DNA from 2 places in the Streptomyces sp. NPDC102462 genome. Region 2 is predicted to be linked to the other one. Evidence: riboswitches for the same ligand, from Rfam matches in the RefSeq annotation. Region 2 holds a riboswitch; the other holds the start of a gene.

Region 1 (7,012 bases), on a different contig from region 2:
GCGTGCTGTTCGACGGTGGCGATGCGCCGCGCGGTGGCCCGGCGGCCGACCCGGGCCAGCGGGCGGCCGTCCAGGGTGACGACTCCCGCGGTGGGCGCGAGCACTCCGGCGAGCAGCCTGAGCAGGGTCGACTTGCCGCTGCCGTTGGGGCCGAGCAGGCCGATCGTCTGCCCGGGCCGGGGGGCGAGGGTGACGCCGTCGACGATGATCCGGCCGTCGATGCGGCGCGTGACGCGCTCCGCGCGCAGACCGGGCGGGGCGTCCCGGTCGGACGTGGGGACCCGGTCGGACGTGGGGTCCGGGCCGGTCATGTCCGCCTCCGTCCGCGGTACAGGACGGCCACGAACGCCGGTACGCCGATCAGCGACGTCACCACGCCCACCGGCACCTCCTGGGGATCGATGACGGTACGGGCGACGGTGTCCGCCCACACCAGGAAGACGGCTCCGGCCAGTGCCGTGACCGGCAGCAGCCGGGCGTGGCCGGAACCGGTGAGCGCGCGGGCCGCATGCGGCAGCACCAGGCCGACGAAGCCGATCGCCCCGGTGCAGCTGACGAGTGTCGCGGTCAGCAGCGCGGTCGCGCACAGCAGGACCAGCCGGGTGCGGGCGACACGCACACCGAGCGCCGCCGCCGCGTCCTCGCCGAACGCGAACGCGTCCAGGGTGCGGGCGTACCCGAGGCAGACCACGAGCACGGCGGCGAGCACGACGGCGCACAGCAGCACCTCGCCCCAGCCGGCGCCGGTCAGCGAGCCGAGCAGCCAGAACAGCACGCCTCGCGTGGTCTCCGCGTCCGCCGACGTCAGGACGGTGAACGAGGTGAGCGCGGAGAACAGTTGCATGGCCGCCACGCCGGAGAGCACCACCCGGTCGGGGGCGCCGCCCAGGGTGTGACCGAGCACGAGGACGAGCCCGAAGGAGAGCAGGGCACCGGCGAACGCGCCCGCCGACAGCGACACCGCTCCCCCGCCGACCCCGAGCACGACCACGGCGACCGCGCCGGTGGACGCCCCGGAGGACACCCCGAGCACGAACGGGTCGGCGAGCGGATTGCGCAGCAGGGACTGCATCACCGCCCCGCACACCGCGAGGCCCGCGCCGCAGAGGGCGGCCAGCAGGGTGCGGGGCATGCGCAGGTTCCATACGATGCCGTCCCGCAGCGGCGCCAACTGGCTGTCCCCGAAGCCGAGGTGGGCGGCGACGCAGGCCCAGACGTCGGCGGTGGAGATGTCGGCGGGGCCTATGGTCACGGCGAACGCCACCGACGCGGTCACCGCCAGCAGCCCGCCTGCGGTCAACAGCGGGGCGCGGAGGTTCACTTGACGAGCCCGAGGTCACGCAGTCCGGCGGCGACCGGTTCGATTCCCTCGACCGTGCGGATGGACGGGTTCATGGCCTGCCCGCTGAGCAGGATGTACCGCTTCTTCCTGACGGCGGTGAGATTGCGGGTGGCGGGGTCGCTCTCCAGGAAGCGGATCTTGGCCTTGGCGCTCTCGGCCGTCTGGGACCTGCGGGTCAGATCGCCGAGGACGATGACGTCCGGGTCGCGGTCGGCGACGGTCTCCCAGTTGATCTGGGGCCACTCTTCGTGGGTGCCGGAGAACACGTTCGACGCGCCGACGGCCCGGGTGATGGCGCCGGGGGCGCCGCAGCAGCCGGCCAGGTAGGGCGACTGGGAGTTGGCGAACCAGTACATGAGCGAGACGCCGGAGGCGTCGAGGCCGTCGGTGGCCGCCCGCACCCGCTCCTTCAGACGTGCGACGAGCCGGTCTCCGCGTTCGTCGACGCCGAACGCGCGGGCCAGGTCGCGTATCTCGCCGTACACGGTGTCGAGGGTGAGCGGGGCGCTGCGGGAGCCGTCGCCGCCGCTGTCGTTGTCCTTTCCGGCGGCGCAGTCGGACGGGGAGACGTACGTGGGCACGCCCAGCTTCTCGAACTGCTCGCGGGTGGCGACGCCGCCCTGGCCGAGGGTGGAGACGAAAGACGCGGTGACGAAGTCGGGTTCGGCGTCGAGCACCTTCTCGAAGGAGGGGTTGTTCTCGGCGAGCCGGGGCACGGACGCGTTGGCCTTCTCCAGGCCCTTCATCACCGGGTCGGTCCAGGTGGCGGTGCCGGCGAGACGGTCCCCGAGACCGAGGGAGAGCAGGATCTCGGTACTGCCCTGGTTGAGGGAGACGGCGTGTTCGGGGGCCGACGCCAGGGTGACCGGATGGCCGCAGTTGTCGATCGTGCGGGGGTAACCGGCGGCGGAACGGCCGGAGTCGGGGGCGGATCCGCCGGGGCCGCCGCACGCGGTCAGCAGCAGCGCCGGGGTGAGCAACAGCAGGGCGGGACGGCACGGGGAACGGAACACGGGCCTGCCTCGGGTGTCGGGGCTCGTACGCGGAGCCTGGCCTACGGACGTCCTCCGCGCACGGGGCGCGGAGGTGCCAGCAGGTCTTCGGACTCGGGTTCGTCCGGACGGGGCGCCTTCCCGGTACGGCCCCGCACCGGCCTCGCGGCCGGCCCGAACCCCTCCCAGTGGCTTGGTGTGCCCTGCCCGTCCCCCTCACCGCTGCGCGTCAGTTCCGGATTCGCACCGGATTCCCTGGCCTCGGATGTGGCACGACTGGCCCGGCCAGGCTACCAAGATCGCCCGGCCGCCAGGACCCGGCCCCGTCCCCGGGCCGAGCGCCCGCGTCCGCCACGTCGGCCATGCCGGCATCGGTGTGCCGGGCCGCCTGCTGACACCCGGCGCTCCGGCCCGGGTGGGACGTCGTGCCTCACCCCGGTCCGTCCTCCGGGTCCACGGGCGGGGTCCCGGCGCAGATCCACTCGTGCACGACGGCCGGGGACAGTCCGCCGTCGGCGGCTATGACGTGCTCGGGCACGCCGGTGAGCCAGGCGGCGAGCACGGCCCGGCGCAGGTCGGCGGCGCGGGTGGCGAGGCCGGTCCGGTAGGCGTCCGCGGAGCCGACGACGAGCTTGGGTGCGTCCTCCGCCAGGCGCCGGGCGGCGCGGCGGACGGTGCGGCGTGCGCTCTGGGTTTCGAGGTCGTTCATGCCGCCGCCTCCCGTGCCGTGCCGAGCGGGCCGTGGTCCGGATGCCGGTACGCATCCCGCACTCCGGGCTCCGGGACGAGCCGCGCGATGAGCCGTTCCAGGCGACGGACAGGGTCACCGCTGCGGCAGACACGGGCGGGCACGGCGCCGTCGCGCGCCGCCGACAGCCCACGGGACATCGGCAGTCCACGCGGCAGCGTCAGATCGCGCCACAGACCCCGACTGCCGGCGGCCCAACACCGCGGTGGGGCGGTCGTGTCGAGGCCACGGGCACCCGCGGCGCCGGACAAGCCGCTGCCCGGCACCACGCAGGAGGCGGCACCGGCGGCGCGGCAGAGGGCGGGGCCGAAGGTGGTCGGGTTCGCCATGGGTACCTCCCCTTCCCCGTCGCGGCGGGGCAGGTCGAGGGCATGGCAGCCGCCGTGCGGGGCGGGGGGCTACCGGGTGCCCGAGGAGCGGGGGGACATGGGGATGCGGGGCCTCGCGCGGCCCGGACTACTGCTGCTGCGATCCATGTCGCTCACCTCCTCCTCGGTCGGCGTGCACCCGGTCCTCCGGGCTTCCGGCACCCCTCCATAGTTGCACAGCGACGCAAATTCTGCTCACCCGCGGGGAGCAGGCCCGCCGTCGATTCCAGGCCCCGCGCCGGCCCCCTCACTAAACTGTCACGCACGCGACGGCATCCGGCTCCGCCCTCGGCTCCGGTGCCGCGTACCCGTCCAGGAGGACGGCCGTCCCCGCCCGGCCGGCTCCCGCCCATCGACCCGGCCGGGGTCTTCGTCGACTGATCGGGATGCGGGTGCACGACGTGCCGCCAGAGCCGACCGGTCCCGCACCGTCCGGGGCCGTGTCCATGACCGGACAGACCGCGTGCGGCGCGGGTCCGCGCAGCCCGCTGCGCACCTTCCTGCGGACCGAGACCGGCAGCGCCGCCGTGCTGCTCGGCGCGGTGATCGTGGCCCTCGTCTGGGCCAACGTCTCCCCCGGCGGCTATGCGTCGTGGTGGCGGACGGACATGTCGCTCACGATCGGTTCGGCCGATCTCTCCCTGGAGCTGCGCGAGTGGGTGAACAGCGGCCTGATGACGCTGTTCTTCTTCGTCGTGGGTCTGGAGGCCCGCCGCGAGGTCGACGTGGGGGAACTGCGCGAGCGGCGCCGCGTCGTGCTGTCCGTGGTCGCCGGGGTCAGCGGCATGCTCGTCCCGGTCGCGATCTACCTCGGCTTCAACGCCGGACTGGACTCGGCGCAGGGCTGGGGCGCCGCCATGTCCACCGACACGGCCTTCGCCCTGGGCATGCTCGCCGTGCTCGGTTCCCGGCTGCCGGGCGGTCTGCGGGTCTTCCTGCTCACCGTCGCGGTCACCGACGACCTCGTGGCGCTGGTCGTCATCGCCCTCGCCTACAGCGGCACGGTCAGCCTCACCGCGCTGGGCGTCGCGCTCGGCGTCCTCGCCCTGCTTCTCGCACTGCGCGCGGCCGGGGTCCGGATCACCGGCGTGTACGCGGTCCTGGGGGTGGCCCTGTGGGGCGCGCTGCTGCGGTCGGGGGTGGACCCGGTGGTCAGCGGCCTGGTCATGGGGCTGCTGACGTACGCGCATCCGGCCGAGCGGCACGCCCTGGAGCGGGTCACCCGGCTGTTCCGGGGGTTTCGGGAACAGCCGACGCCGGAACTGGAACGCACCCTGCGCCGCGGTCTGGCCTCCGCCCTCTCGCCCAACGAGCGGCTGCAGCGGATGATCCACCCGTGGACGAGCCATGTCATCGTGCCGCTGTTCGCGCTGGCCAACGCGGGCCTGACGATCAGCGCCGACCGGATCGCGGCGGCGTTCACCTCACCCGTCACGCTGGGCATCGTCTGCGGCTACGTCCTGGGCAAACCGGCCGGCATCCTGGGCGCCACCTGGCTGGCGGCGCGGGTGAGCCGGGGCCGGCTGCGCCCGGCGGTGGGCTGGGGCGCGGTCGCCGTGGGCGGCAGCCTCGCCGGTGTGGGCTTCACGGTGGCGCTGCTGATCGCCACGCTCGCCTTCCACGGGCAGCGGCTGGAACAGGCGAAGGCCGGCATTCTGGCGGCCGTCGTGCTGTCCTGTCTGATCTCGTGGGTCCTGACGCGGGCCATCGCCCTGCTGCCCGCGCGCCGGCGGACCCGGGCGCTGCTGGGCGAGGGGCAGCCGATCGTCGATCTGAGCGATCCCGTCGACGCGGCGCGCGACCATGTGCGCGGCCCGCTCGACGCTCCGGTGACCCTGGTCGAGTACGGCGACTACGAATGCCCGTACTGCGGACGGGCGGAGCCGGTGGTACGCGCGTTGCTGGCCGAGTTCGGCGACGACCTGCGCTACGTCTGGCGGCATCTGCCCCTCACGGACGTCCATCCCGACGCGCAGCTCGCCGCCGAGGCCGTGGAGGCGGCGGCGTCGCAGGGCCGCTACTGGGAGCTGCACGACGTCCTGATCAGCCACCAGGGGAGCCTCCAGGTGAAGGACCTCCTGGAGCACGCCGAGCGGATCGGGCTCGACATGACGGCGTTCCGCCGCGACCTGCGGGCGCGGGCCGGCGCGGAACGGGTGGCCGAGGACGTGGAGTCGGCCGATCTGAGCGGGGTCTCGGGCACGCCGACGTTCTTCGTCAACGGCCGGCGGCACCACGGCGCGTACGACGTCGCCTCACTGTCACTGGCGGTACGCACGGCCCGGGACCGGGCATCGCTGTCAGACCCGGCCCCGTAGCCCCGGCACCCGGCGCCGTACGGCCCGGGTCATCCCGCCAGAAAACTCAGCCGGACCTGCCGGTTCGGGTTGTCCCGGTTGGTGTCCACCAGGCACACGGACTGCCATGTTCCCAGTTCCAGGCGGCCGTGCAGCACGGGCAGCGTGGAGTGCGGGGGGACGATCGCGGGGAGGACGTGGTCGCGGCCGTGGCCGGGGCTGCCGTGCCGGTGCTGCCAGCGGTCGTCCGCGGGCAGCAGGGTGTGCAGGGCAGCGAGCAGGTCCTCGTCGCTGCCGGCGCCGGTCTCGATGACGGCGATCCCCGCGGTGGCGTGCGGCACGAAGATGTTGAGGAGGCCGTCGCGGCCGGCCGCCGTCTCCCGCAGGAAGGCCTCGCAGTCACCGGTGAGGTCGACGACCCGCTCCCGGGAGCCGGTGGCGACGTTCAGCACGCGCGTGGTGAAGGCATCTGACATGCCACCATCCTCGCGCATGCGGCAGGGTTCCGGCCGTCGCCCGGCCGCTGGTACGCGGGTCCGCTCTCCGAGGCGCCGTTGACCGCCGCGGCGCCGACTGGCTACGGTCGCCCGCATGCAGCGTTCAGCCCTGCTCACCACGCGCGGTCACATCGACCTGCTGCGGGTGGCCTCCGCCGCGTGTCGCCGCGGCCGCTGACGCCCTCGCTCCCGCGCGTTCATCTGCGCGCCGCACTCCTGCCGTTGCGTTCCGCCCGGTCCTGACACGGCGACGCCGAGGCACACCCCACTCCCCTTCTGCCCGTGGAGCACCCATGACCCTCGGCCAGGCCCCGCCCGGCCGCCCCGAGGACGCCCAGGTGATCGAGGCCGGGGAGTCCCTGGGCCTGTCCCGGTGGGGACGCGTGCGGCACGTCGTACGGCCGGGCGCACTGCCCGGCGTGCTCACCGGGCTGCGCCACCGCCTCGGCCTCGCCCGGCTGCGAAAGGCCGCCGCTGCGACGGCGACCGACGTTCACCGACCGGTGACCGGCCAGGCGGTCCATGTCGCCGGACTCACCCGCCGCTTCGACGGCCGTGCCGTGCTCGACGATCTGTACCTCGACGTCCGGCCGGGCGAGTTCGTCGCGCTGCTCGGGCGCAGCGGCAGCGGCAAGTCCACGCTGCTGCGCGTCCTCGCCGGATTCGACCGGGACATCGAGGGCACCGTCCTGGTGCCGCGGCGCCGGGCGATCGCGTTCCAGGCGGCCGGGCCGATGCCGTGGAAGCGGGTGTGGCGCACTGTCCTGC
Region 2 (7,012 bases):
AGGTCGGCGCCGGAGGGAGGGAGCGGGCGACGATACTCCCTCCCCCGGCGGACGGATGTCAGCCTGAGGCCGCGGAGAGTTCCCCTCGAAGGGCGCGAGCCGCAGTCACAAGGTTCTCCAGCGAGGCGCGGGTCTCGGGCCAGCCACGGGTCTTCAGCCCGCAGTCGGGGTTGACCCACAGCCGCTCGGCGGGGATCGCCTCAAGTCCCTTCCGCAGCAGGGTGGCTGCCTCGACTGCGCTCGGCACGCGGGGAGAGTGGATGTCGTAGACGCCTGGTCCGGCCTCGCGCGGGTAGCCGTGGGCGGCGAGTTCGCGGGCGACCTGCATGTGGGAGCGGGCGGCTTCCAGGCTGATGACGTCGGCGTCGAGGTCGTCGATGGCCTGGACGATGTCGCCGAACTCGGCGTAGCACATGTGGGTGTGGATCTGGGTGCCGGGCCGTACGGCGCTCGTGGTGAGCCGGAACGCCTCCGTTGCCCACGCCAGATACGCGGCGCGGTCGGCGGCCCGCAAGGGCAGCGTCTCACGCAGCGCCGGCTCGTCCACCTGGATCACCGAAGTGCCCGATGCCTCCAGGTCGTTCACTTCGTCGCGCAGGGCGAGGGCAACCTGCCGTGCGGTGTCGGCGAGGGGCTGGTCGTCGCGGACGAAGGACCAGGCGAGCATGGTGACCGGCCCGGTGAGCATGCCCTTGACCGGCCGTGAGGTCAGGGATTGGGCGTACGTCGTCCAGCGCACCGTCATCGGCTCGGGCCGCGAGATGTCACCGGCGAGGATCGGCGGGCGGACGTAGCGGGTGCCGTAGGACTGGACCCAGCCGTGCTGCGTGGCGAGGTAGCCGGTGAGCTGCTCGGCGAAGTACTGGACCATGTCGTTGCGTTCGGACTCGCCGTGCACCAGGACGTCGAGGCCCGCCTTCTCCTGGAAGGCGATCACCTCGCCGATCTCCGCCTTGATGCGCTCCTCGTAGCCGGACGTGCTGATCCGTCCGGCGCGCAGGTCGGCGCGGGCGGTGCGCAGTTCGGCGGTCTGCGGGAAGGAACCGATGGTCGTGGTCGGCAGCAGCGGCAGCCCGAGGCGGGCACGCTGGGCGCCGGCGCGTGCGGTGTACGGCTGCGAGCGGCGCGTGTCGGTGTCGGTGACCGCGGCGGCCCGGGCCCGTACGGCGGGGTCGTTGGTGATCGGTGAGCCTGCCCGGGAGGCCAGATCGGCGCGGTTGGCGGCCAGTTCGGCGGCGATGGTGTCGGTGCCCTGGGCGAGGCCCTTTGCGAGGGTGACGATCTCGGCGGTTTTCTGCTGCGCGAAGGCGAGCCAGCGCAGGATCTGCGGTTCGATGCCGCGTTCGACGGCGGCGTCGAGAGGGACGTGCAGCAGGGAGCATGAGGCGGCCACGTCGACCCGGTCCGCCAGGCCCAGCAGAGTGCCGAGTGTGGACAGTGACTTCTCCAGGTCGTTCACCCAGATGTTGCGTCCGTTGACGACGCCGGCGACCAGCCGCTTGCCGGGCAGTCCGCCGACCGCCGCGAGGTCGTCGAGGTTGGCGGCGCCGGCCTCGGTGAAGTCCAGGGCCAGACCCTCCACCGGCGCCTGGGCGAGGACGGGCAGGGCCTCGCCGAGCCGGTCGAAGTAGGAGGCGACCAGCAGCCTGGGCCGGTCGGTGAGAGTGCCGAGGTCCCGGTAGGCCCGGGCGGCTGCGTTGAGTTCGGCCCGTGTGCGGTCCTGGACCAGGGCGGGTTCGTCGAGTTGCACCCATTCCGCGCCGGCCGCGCAGAGGTCGGCGAGCGTCTCGGCGTACACCGGGAGCAGGCGGTCCAGCAGGGTGATTGGCTCGAAGTCGGCGGGTACGCCGGGCGCGGGCTTGGCCAGCAGGAGGTAGGTGACCGGACCGACCACGACGGGCCGGGCCGTGAGGCCCAGCGCCAGGGCTTCCTTCAGCTCGGCGACCTGCTTGGTCGTATCGGCGGCGAACACTGTGTCCGGGCCGAGTTCGGGGACCAGGTAGTGGTAGTTGGTGTCGAACCACTTGGTCATCTCCAGTGGCGCGGCATCCTGGGTGCCGCGGGCCATGGCGAAGTAGCCGTCGAGGCTGTCGGCTTCGACGGCGGCCCGGTGCCGCGTGGGGATCGCACCCACCATGACGGTGGTGTCCAGGACGTGGTCGTAGTACGAGAAGTCGCCGGTCGGGACCTCGTGGATGCCTGCCTCGGCGAGCTGCCGCCAGTTCGTACGGCGTAGCTCGGCGGCGGTGCCCTGGAGGGCGTTCGCGGTGACGCGGCCCTGCCAGTAGCCCTCGATGGCCTTCTTCAGTTCCCGGCTCTGTCCCTGGCGGGGGTAGCCGTACACGGTGGCCCGTGCTGCCGCGGCTGCGGACTTGGTGGTCACGGAGATCTCCTTCGCGAGATGATTCCCTGAGGTCCCGGCGACGGGACGAGAGCGCGAAGGGGTGACGGAACCAGGCGGAGGCGACCTCGCGCGGCATGGCGCGGTCGTCCGCCCGGTATGTACGCCGACCCGCCCACGAGGTCACCGGGATGTCCGCGCGCGGAGTGGTCCGCACACGGGCAGGTGGCAGGTCTTCGGACTCACGGGCACGCCCTCCTTGTCCGGAGGACACCTACTGGCCGTCGCTTCCCAGACCCGGTACGTCGGATCCAGTGCGTATGACGGCGGTCGTTCCCGCTCACCGCTGCGGGGCAGTCCCGGATTCCCACCGGGTTCCCTCTTACGACGCATCCCGCCTGGCGGACGGGGCGAACCAGCTGCACGGGCCAGCGTAAGGGGATGGCCGCGAGTCCGGAGGCTTGCGTCCATCATTCGGATGGTGAGTCGGCACACGCGGGAGACAGGTTTGAAGCGGGCGGAGGGCGGAAAGCCCCGCACACGCGTCTCCCGCCCTTTCAGAAAGCCCCCTGCCGCCTTCCGTTTCCTGGTGGCTCGGTCCGGCCGCGTATGCCAGCGGAGGAGCGATTGCTTGTGCATCCGCTCCCTCGCCGACCCACAGGGCGATGAACAGCGCGGCGGTCGCTTCCAGGAGTCCGCACATTCGAGACCGCCGCCGGACGCGGGCTCTCAGCGCCCCGGCCGCAGGCGGCGCAGTAGGCGGGCCCACCGGCGCGGCCCTGTGCCCCGGGGCAGCAGGCCGCGAGCGCGCAGGTGCGCCGTGAAGGCCGCCGCGTCGGCGTGCGGCCCGCCCGGCGGGCGCGGCCGTCCCTCGGCGTACCCGGCGAAGAGCCGGGGAATCTGCTCCCCCAACGCCTCGGCCACGTCCGGCAGATGGGCCGCCACCACCCTGCGCCGCTTGTCCAGCAGCGCACTCTCCTGCACCCGCAGCCGGTCCGGGTCGAAGCCCTCCGGGGCCGGGCCGCCCGCGACCAGGGCGGCCAGCAACTCGGCCTGGCGCCGCGCCAGTTCCTCGCGCGCGGCCCCTGCCCCGGCCGCCGGGGGCTCAGCGGGCATCGCGGGCCTCCCGTACGGTCCGCCGGATGGCGGCGAGTTCGGCGGCGAGTTCGTCGTCGCGCGGGTAACTGCCGTCCCGCTCCAGCAGCACCCCGGGCGGGTCGGTGCGGCGGGCGAGTTCTGCGAGGACGTCCAGCACCGGTCCGGTCACCGGGTGGGTGTGGGTGTCGTGCCACAGGCCGTCGCGCAGCACTCCGCCCGCGACATGGACGTACGCCAGGTGTTCCAGCGGCAGCGCGTCCAGCACCGCCACCGGGTCGACGCCGAGGTTGACCCGGGCGGTGTGCAGGTTGGCCACGTCGACCAGCAGCAGCACCCCGGTCCGCTCGACCAGCTCGGTGAGGAACTGCGCCTCCGTCAGCTCGTCCCCGGGCCAGGCCAGGAGCGGCGCGATGTTCTCCAGGGCCAGCGGCACGGGCAGCTGCTGCTGGGCGATCCGGACATTCTCGGCCAGGACGTCCAGCGCCGCCCGGGTACGCGGCACCGGCAGCAGATGGCCGCTCTCCAGCCCGCCCGCCCGGGTGAAGGCGACGTGCTCGCTGACCAGGGGCGCCCCCAGCGCCTGAGCGCAGGCCGCCAGGTGGGCCAGCCGCGCCGGGTCGGGCAGCTCCGCCCCGCCGAGGCCGAGCGAGACGCCGTGCGGGACCACCGGGGTGCCCCGGCCCCGCAGCACCCGCAGCGACTCGGGCAGCCGCCGCGGGTCGACCGCCTCGGCGATGACCTCCACGAAGTCCACGCCCGCAAGCCGCTCCACGGTGAGGTCGATCGGGGGCCGCCAGCCGATGCCGAAGCCCAGCCGCGCCGTCATCCGCCGCACCCCCCTCCCCCTCCGCCGCCGCAACTGCCGCCGCCGCAGCCGCCCCCGGAGGACGACGAGGACGAGGACCCTGAGCTGAAAAGGGACGAACGGAGTGTCGGATCAGGGATGGTGATCCAGCCTGCCGTGGCGACGGCGACTACCGGGGCCGACACCTTCGGGCCGTCGCCGGCCGGCCCCCAGAGCACCGGGTAGCTCGACCTTCCGGCGTTGAGTACCGCGTACCAGCCCGCGGGGGTGATCCGGGGCGGTGTGCAGACGAAGACCGCCGCCACCACGAGGGAGACCAGCAGGAAGGCCACCAGCACGCGCACCGGGCGGCCCAGGTGGACGCCGTTCACCATCCGGGCGATGCCGACTCCGACCAGCACCAGCATCGGCAGCCCGGACAGCCGCCCGGCCAGCCGGCGTTTACGGCTGGGCAGCAGACCGAGCTTGCGCGCGGCGTCCCCGGCCCGACGGATCTCCGGCAGGCGCCGGGCTGCCTCCTGCACCAGCGTCGTGTTGGTGGCCTCCCGGGTCCGCGCGGCCTCCAGGACGGCCCGCTGCACCGGCTCGTCGGGGACGCTGCCACAGAAGGTGAGGGTGCCGTCCCGGGCCGTGCGCAGATGGCCGGCCCGGATGAGGGCGTAGAGGGCGGTGCTCACCACCTGGTGGGCCCCGCCGACGACCCAGGCGATGGTGTAGACGTCCGGTATGACGCTGGTGTCCGTGGCGGGGTAGAAGGGGCGGGCTGCTTGCCGTACGGCCACGCCGAGCAGCACGGCGACCGCGAAACCTGCGGCGTACAAGCCGAGGAACTGAGGGCCGGTGAAACCCAGGGGGCGTTCATCGCTGCCTCCCTTGAACGATGTCGAAGCCGTGTCAGGCGATGCGGGTACGGGCAATGGCGTCGAACACGACGTCGACAGGTATCCGGGTGGTTCCCGCGCGGCGACGGGTGAACCGGGAGCGGGGGTGCGCGGCGCTCCGGGCTGCGCGGTGGGGAGCCCGAAGCGGGCGAGGACCAGGGCTTGCTGCGCGACGTTGGTCAGGGCTTCTTGCACGATGCGAAACGCGGTCAGGTATGCCACCCGCGTCTTCCGTGGCGCACGTCACACAGGTCCCAGGTCTGTGCGCGTCATGAAACGTCCGGTGGCGTCTCGTTGGCCCGAGACCGGTCAACGCGGCCGGGCGACATGGGCGAAGAGGAAGCCGCGGTTGAAGGATGAGCGTGCAGGACGTCCCACGCATACGGAGCTGCCCGTCAATGAGTTCCCCTGCTCCCTTTCGCAGTGGGGGAACACCCCGTTCAAGGTGCCGGATCCGTCCGAGAAACCGCCCGCCGGGCAGGGAAGACCCCTCGGGTTCGCCGCCGACTGCATACCGGAGCCGGATCCCGGCCCCGTCCTGATTCCCGAGCCGCAGCCACCCGCCCGTGAGGCACGGCGGCGACCGCCGCGGCTGACGACACAGGCACGTGAGTTCCGGCCCCGTCTTGTCCTGCCCGGCTGGATCGCCCTGCTGGGCGCGCTGCTGTGCGGTGCGGCCATCGCCGTACTCGTGGGGAGGGGCCGATACGTCCGGCGCTGGGTGAGCGTCCCCGAGCCGTCACCGTCGCTCCTGATCTGTCTCGCCCTCGGCCTGCTGCTCGCGGTGAGCGGCCTGCTGGCCAACCAGGAGGGCTTCGCCGTCGTGCTCTCCCGGTGGGGCCGGTACCGGGGCACGGTGCGCGGGGCGGGGCTGATGTGGGTGAATCCCTTGCTCAGGCGGCACCGCGTGGACGTGCGGCTGCGCCACTTCCGGGGCGACTCCCTCGCCGCCGTGGACCGCGTCGGCCATCCGGTCCTCGTCAGCCTGCTGGTCGTCTGGCGGGTCCAGGACACCGCTCGGGCGACGTTCGCGGTCGGTGACCACGAGGAGTTCCTGCGCGCACAGGCGGCGGCCACCGTGTCCGAGGTCACCGCGACGCTGCCCGCCGACCGGTTCGGCACACCCGGGCCGACGCTGCGGGACGGGACGTGGTTCGGCGAGGAGCTGACCCGCGTCCTGGCCCCCGAGCTGGCACCGCTGGGCCTGGAGATCTACTCCGTCCAGCAGCTCTCCCTCGACTACGGCACGGAGATCGCCGAGAGCGTCCGCCGGCTGCAACGCGCCGAACTCGACGCCGATCTGCGCACCACCGTCATCAGCGACGCCGTCGATGTCGCCCGCACGGCCCTCGACCGGATCAGGGCCGACGAAGACACCGACACACACCCGTCCGCGGGCCAGGACTCCCTGTTCCTGCGCCTGCTCGTGCTTTCGCTGCTCACCCCGAGCGCGAACCTCAAGGAATGGGGAATCCAGTGGCCGGAACAACAGAGTTCGTCGAAGCGGGACCTGCGAAGGGATGCGAGTACCGCGACTGCCGCACCGGACGGCTCCCCGACGGTGCCATGACCGCCGAGGCGGAGCAGCCATCCCGCGGGCGCCGCACCATCCGCGGGATACAGGCGGCCGGTGCGGTGCTCGCCATCGCCACCGGCGTCGTGGGCCTGAGCGCGCTCACCGCTCCCCCGGCCCAGGCCCTTGCGGCCCCGCGCCACGCGGGGTGGGACGGCTCCAGGTACTGGTTCAAGTCCGACGGACAGTGGCGCTGGACCAGTCACCACAGTGTCTACCTCCAGCGCTCCGGGCAGACCACGGCACAGCGGACATGGCTGCCGGCGCCGAAGCGGGCGGGGTGGGACGGCTCCAGGTACTGGTTCAGGTCCAAC

What was found. A riboswitch is a leader RNA that binds a small molecule or an ion and turns the genes downstream of it on or off. The one in region 2 is predicted to bind cobalamin.
Region 1: another riboswitch for cobalamin. It lies ahead of ACIRFL_RS38460 (ABC transporter substrate-binding protein); the one in region 2 lies ahead of metE (5-methyltetrahydropteroyltriglutamate--homocysteine S-methyltransferase).

Annotation. Positions count from the first base shown of each region.
Region 1 is NZ_JBIWKB010000075.1:2,439-9,450, forward strand. It holds partial or broken gene ACIRFL_RS38450 (ABC transporter ATP-binding protein) at 1-311, opposite strand, end outside; gene ACIRFL_RS38455 (FecCD family ABC transporter permease) at 308-1,321, opposite strand; gene ACIRFL_RS38460 (ABC transporter substrate-binding protein) at 1,318-2,355, opposite strand; cobalamin riboswitch at 2,416-2,630, opposite strand; gene ACIRFL_RS38465 (hypothetical protein) at 2,765-3,043, opposite strand; gene ACIRFL_RS38470 (hypothetical protein) at 3,040-3,411, opposite strand; gene nhaA (Na+/H+ antiporter NhaA) at 3,897-5,768, shown strand; gene ACIRFL_RS38480 (secondary thiamine-phosphate synthase enzyme YjbQ) at 5,798-6,223, opposite strand; gene ACIRFL_RS38485 (putative leader peptide) at 6,339-6,422, shown strand; gene ACIRFL_RS38490 (ABC transporter ATP-binding protein) at 6,703-7,012, shown strand, end outside.
Region 2 is NZ_JBIWKB010000063.1:33,885-40,896, reverse strand. It holds gene metE (5-methyltetrahydropteroyltriglutamate--homocysteine S-methyltransferase) at 59-2,383, opposite strand; cobalamin riboswitch at 2,551-2,776, opposite strand; partial or broken gene ACIRFL_RS36120 (NADP oxidoreductase) at 2,934-3,070, opposite strand; partial or broken gene ACIRFL_RS36115 (DUF692 domain-containing protein) at 3,071-4,265, opposite strand; gene ACIRFL_RS36110 (TIGR04222 domain-containing membrane protein) at 4,262-5,065, opposite strand; gene ACIRFL_RS36105 (SPFH domain-containing protein) at 5,571-6,695, shown strand; gene ACIRFL_RS36100 (C40 family peptidase) at 6,692-7,012, shown strand, end outside.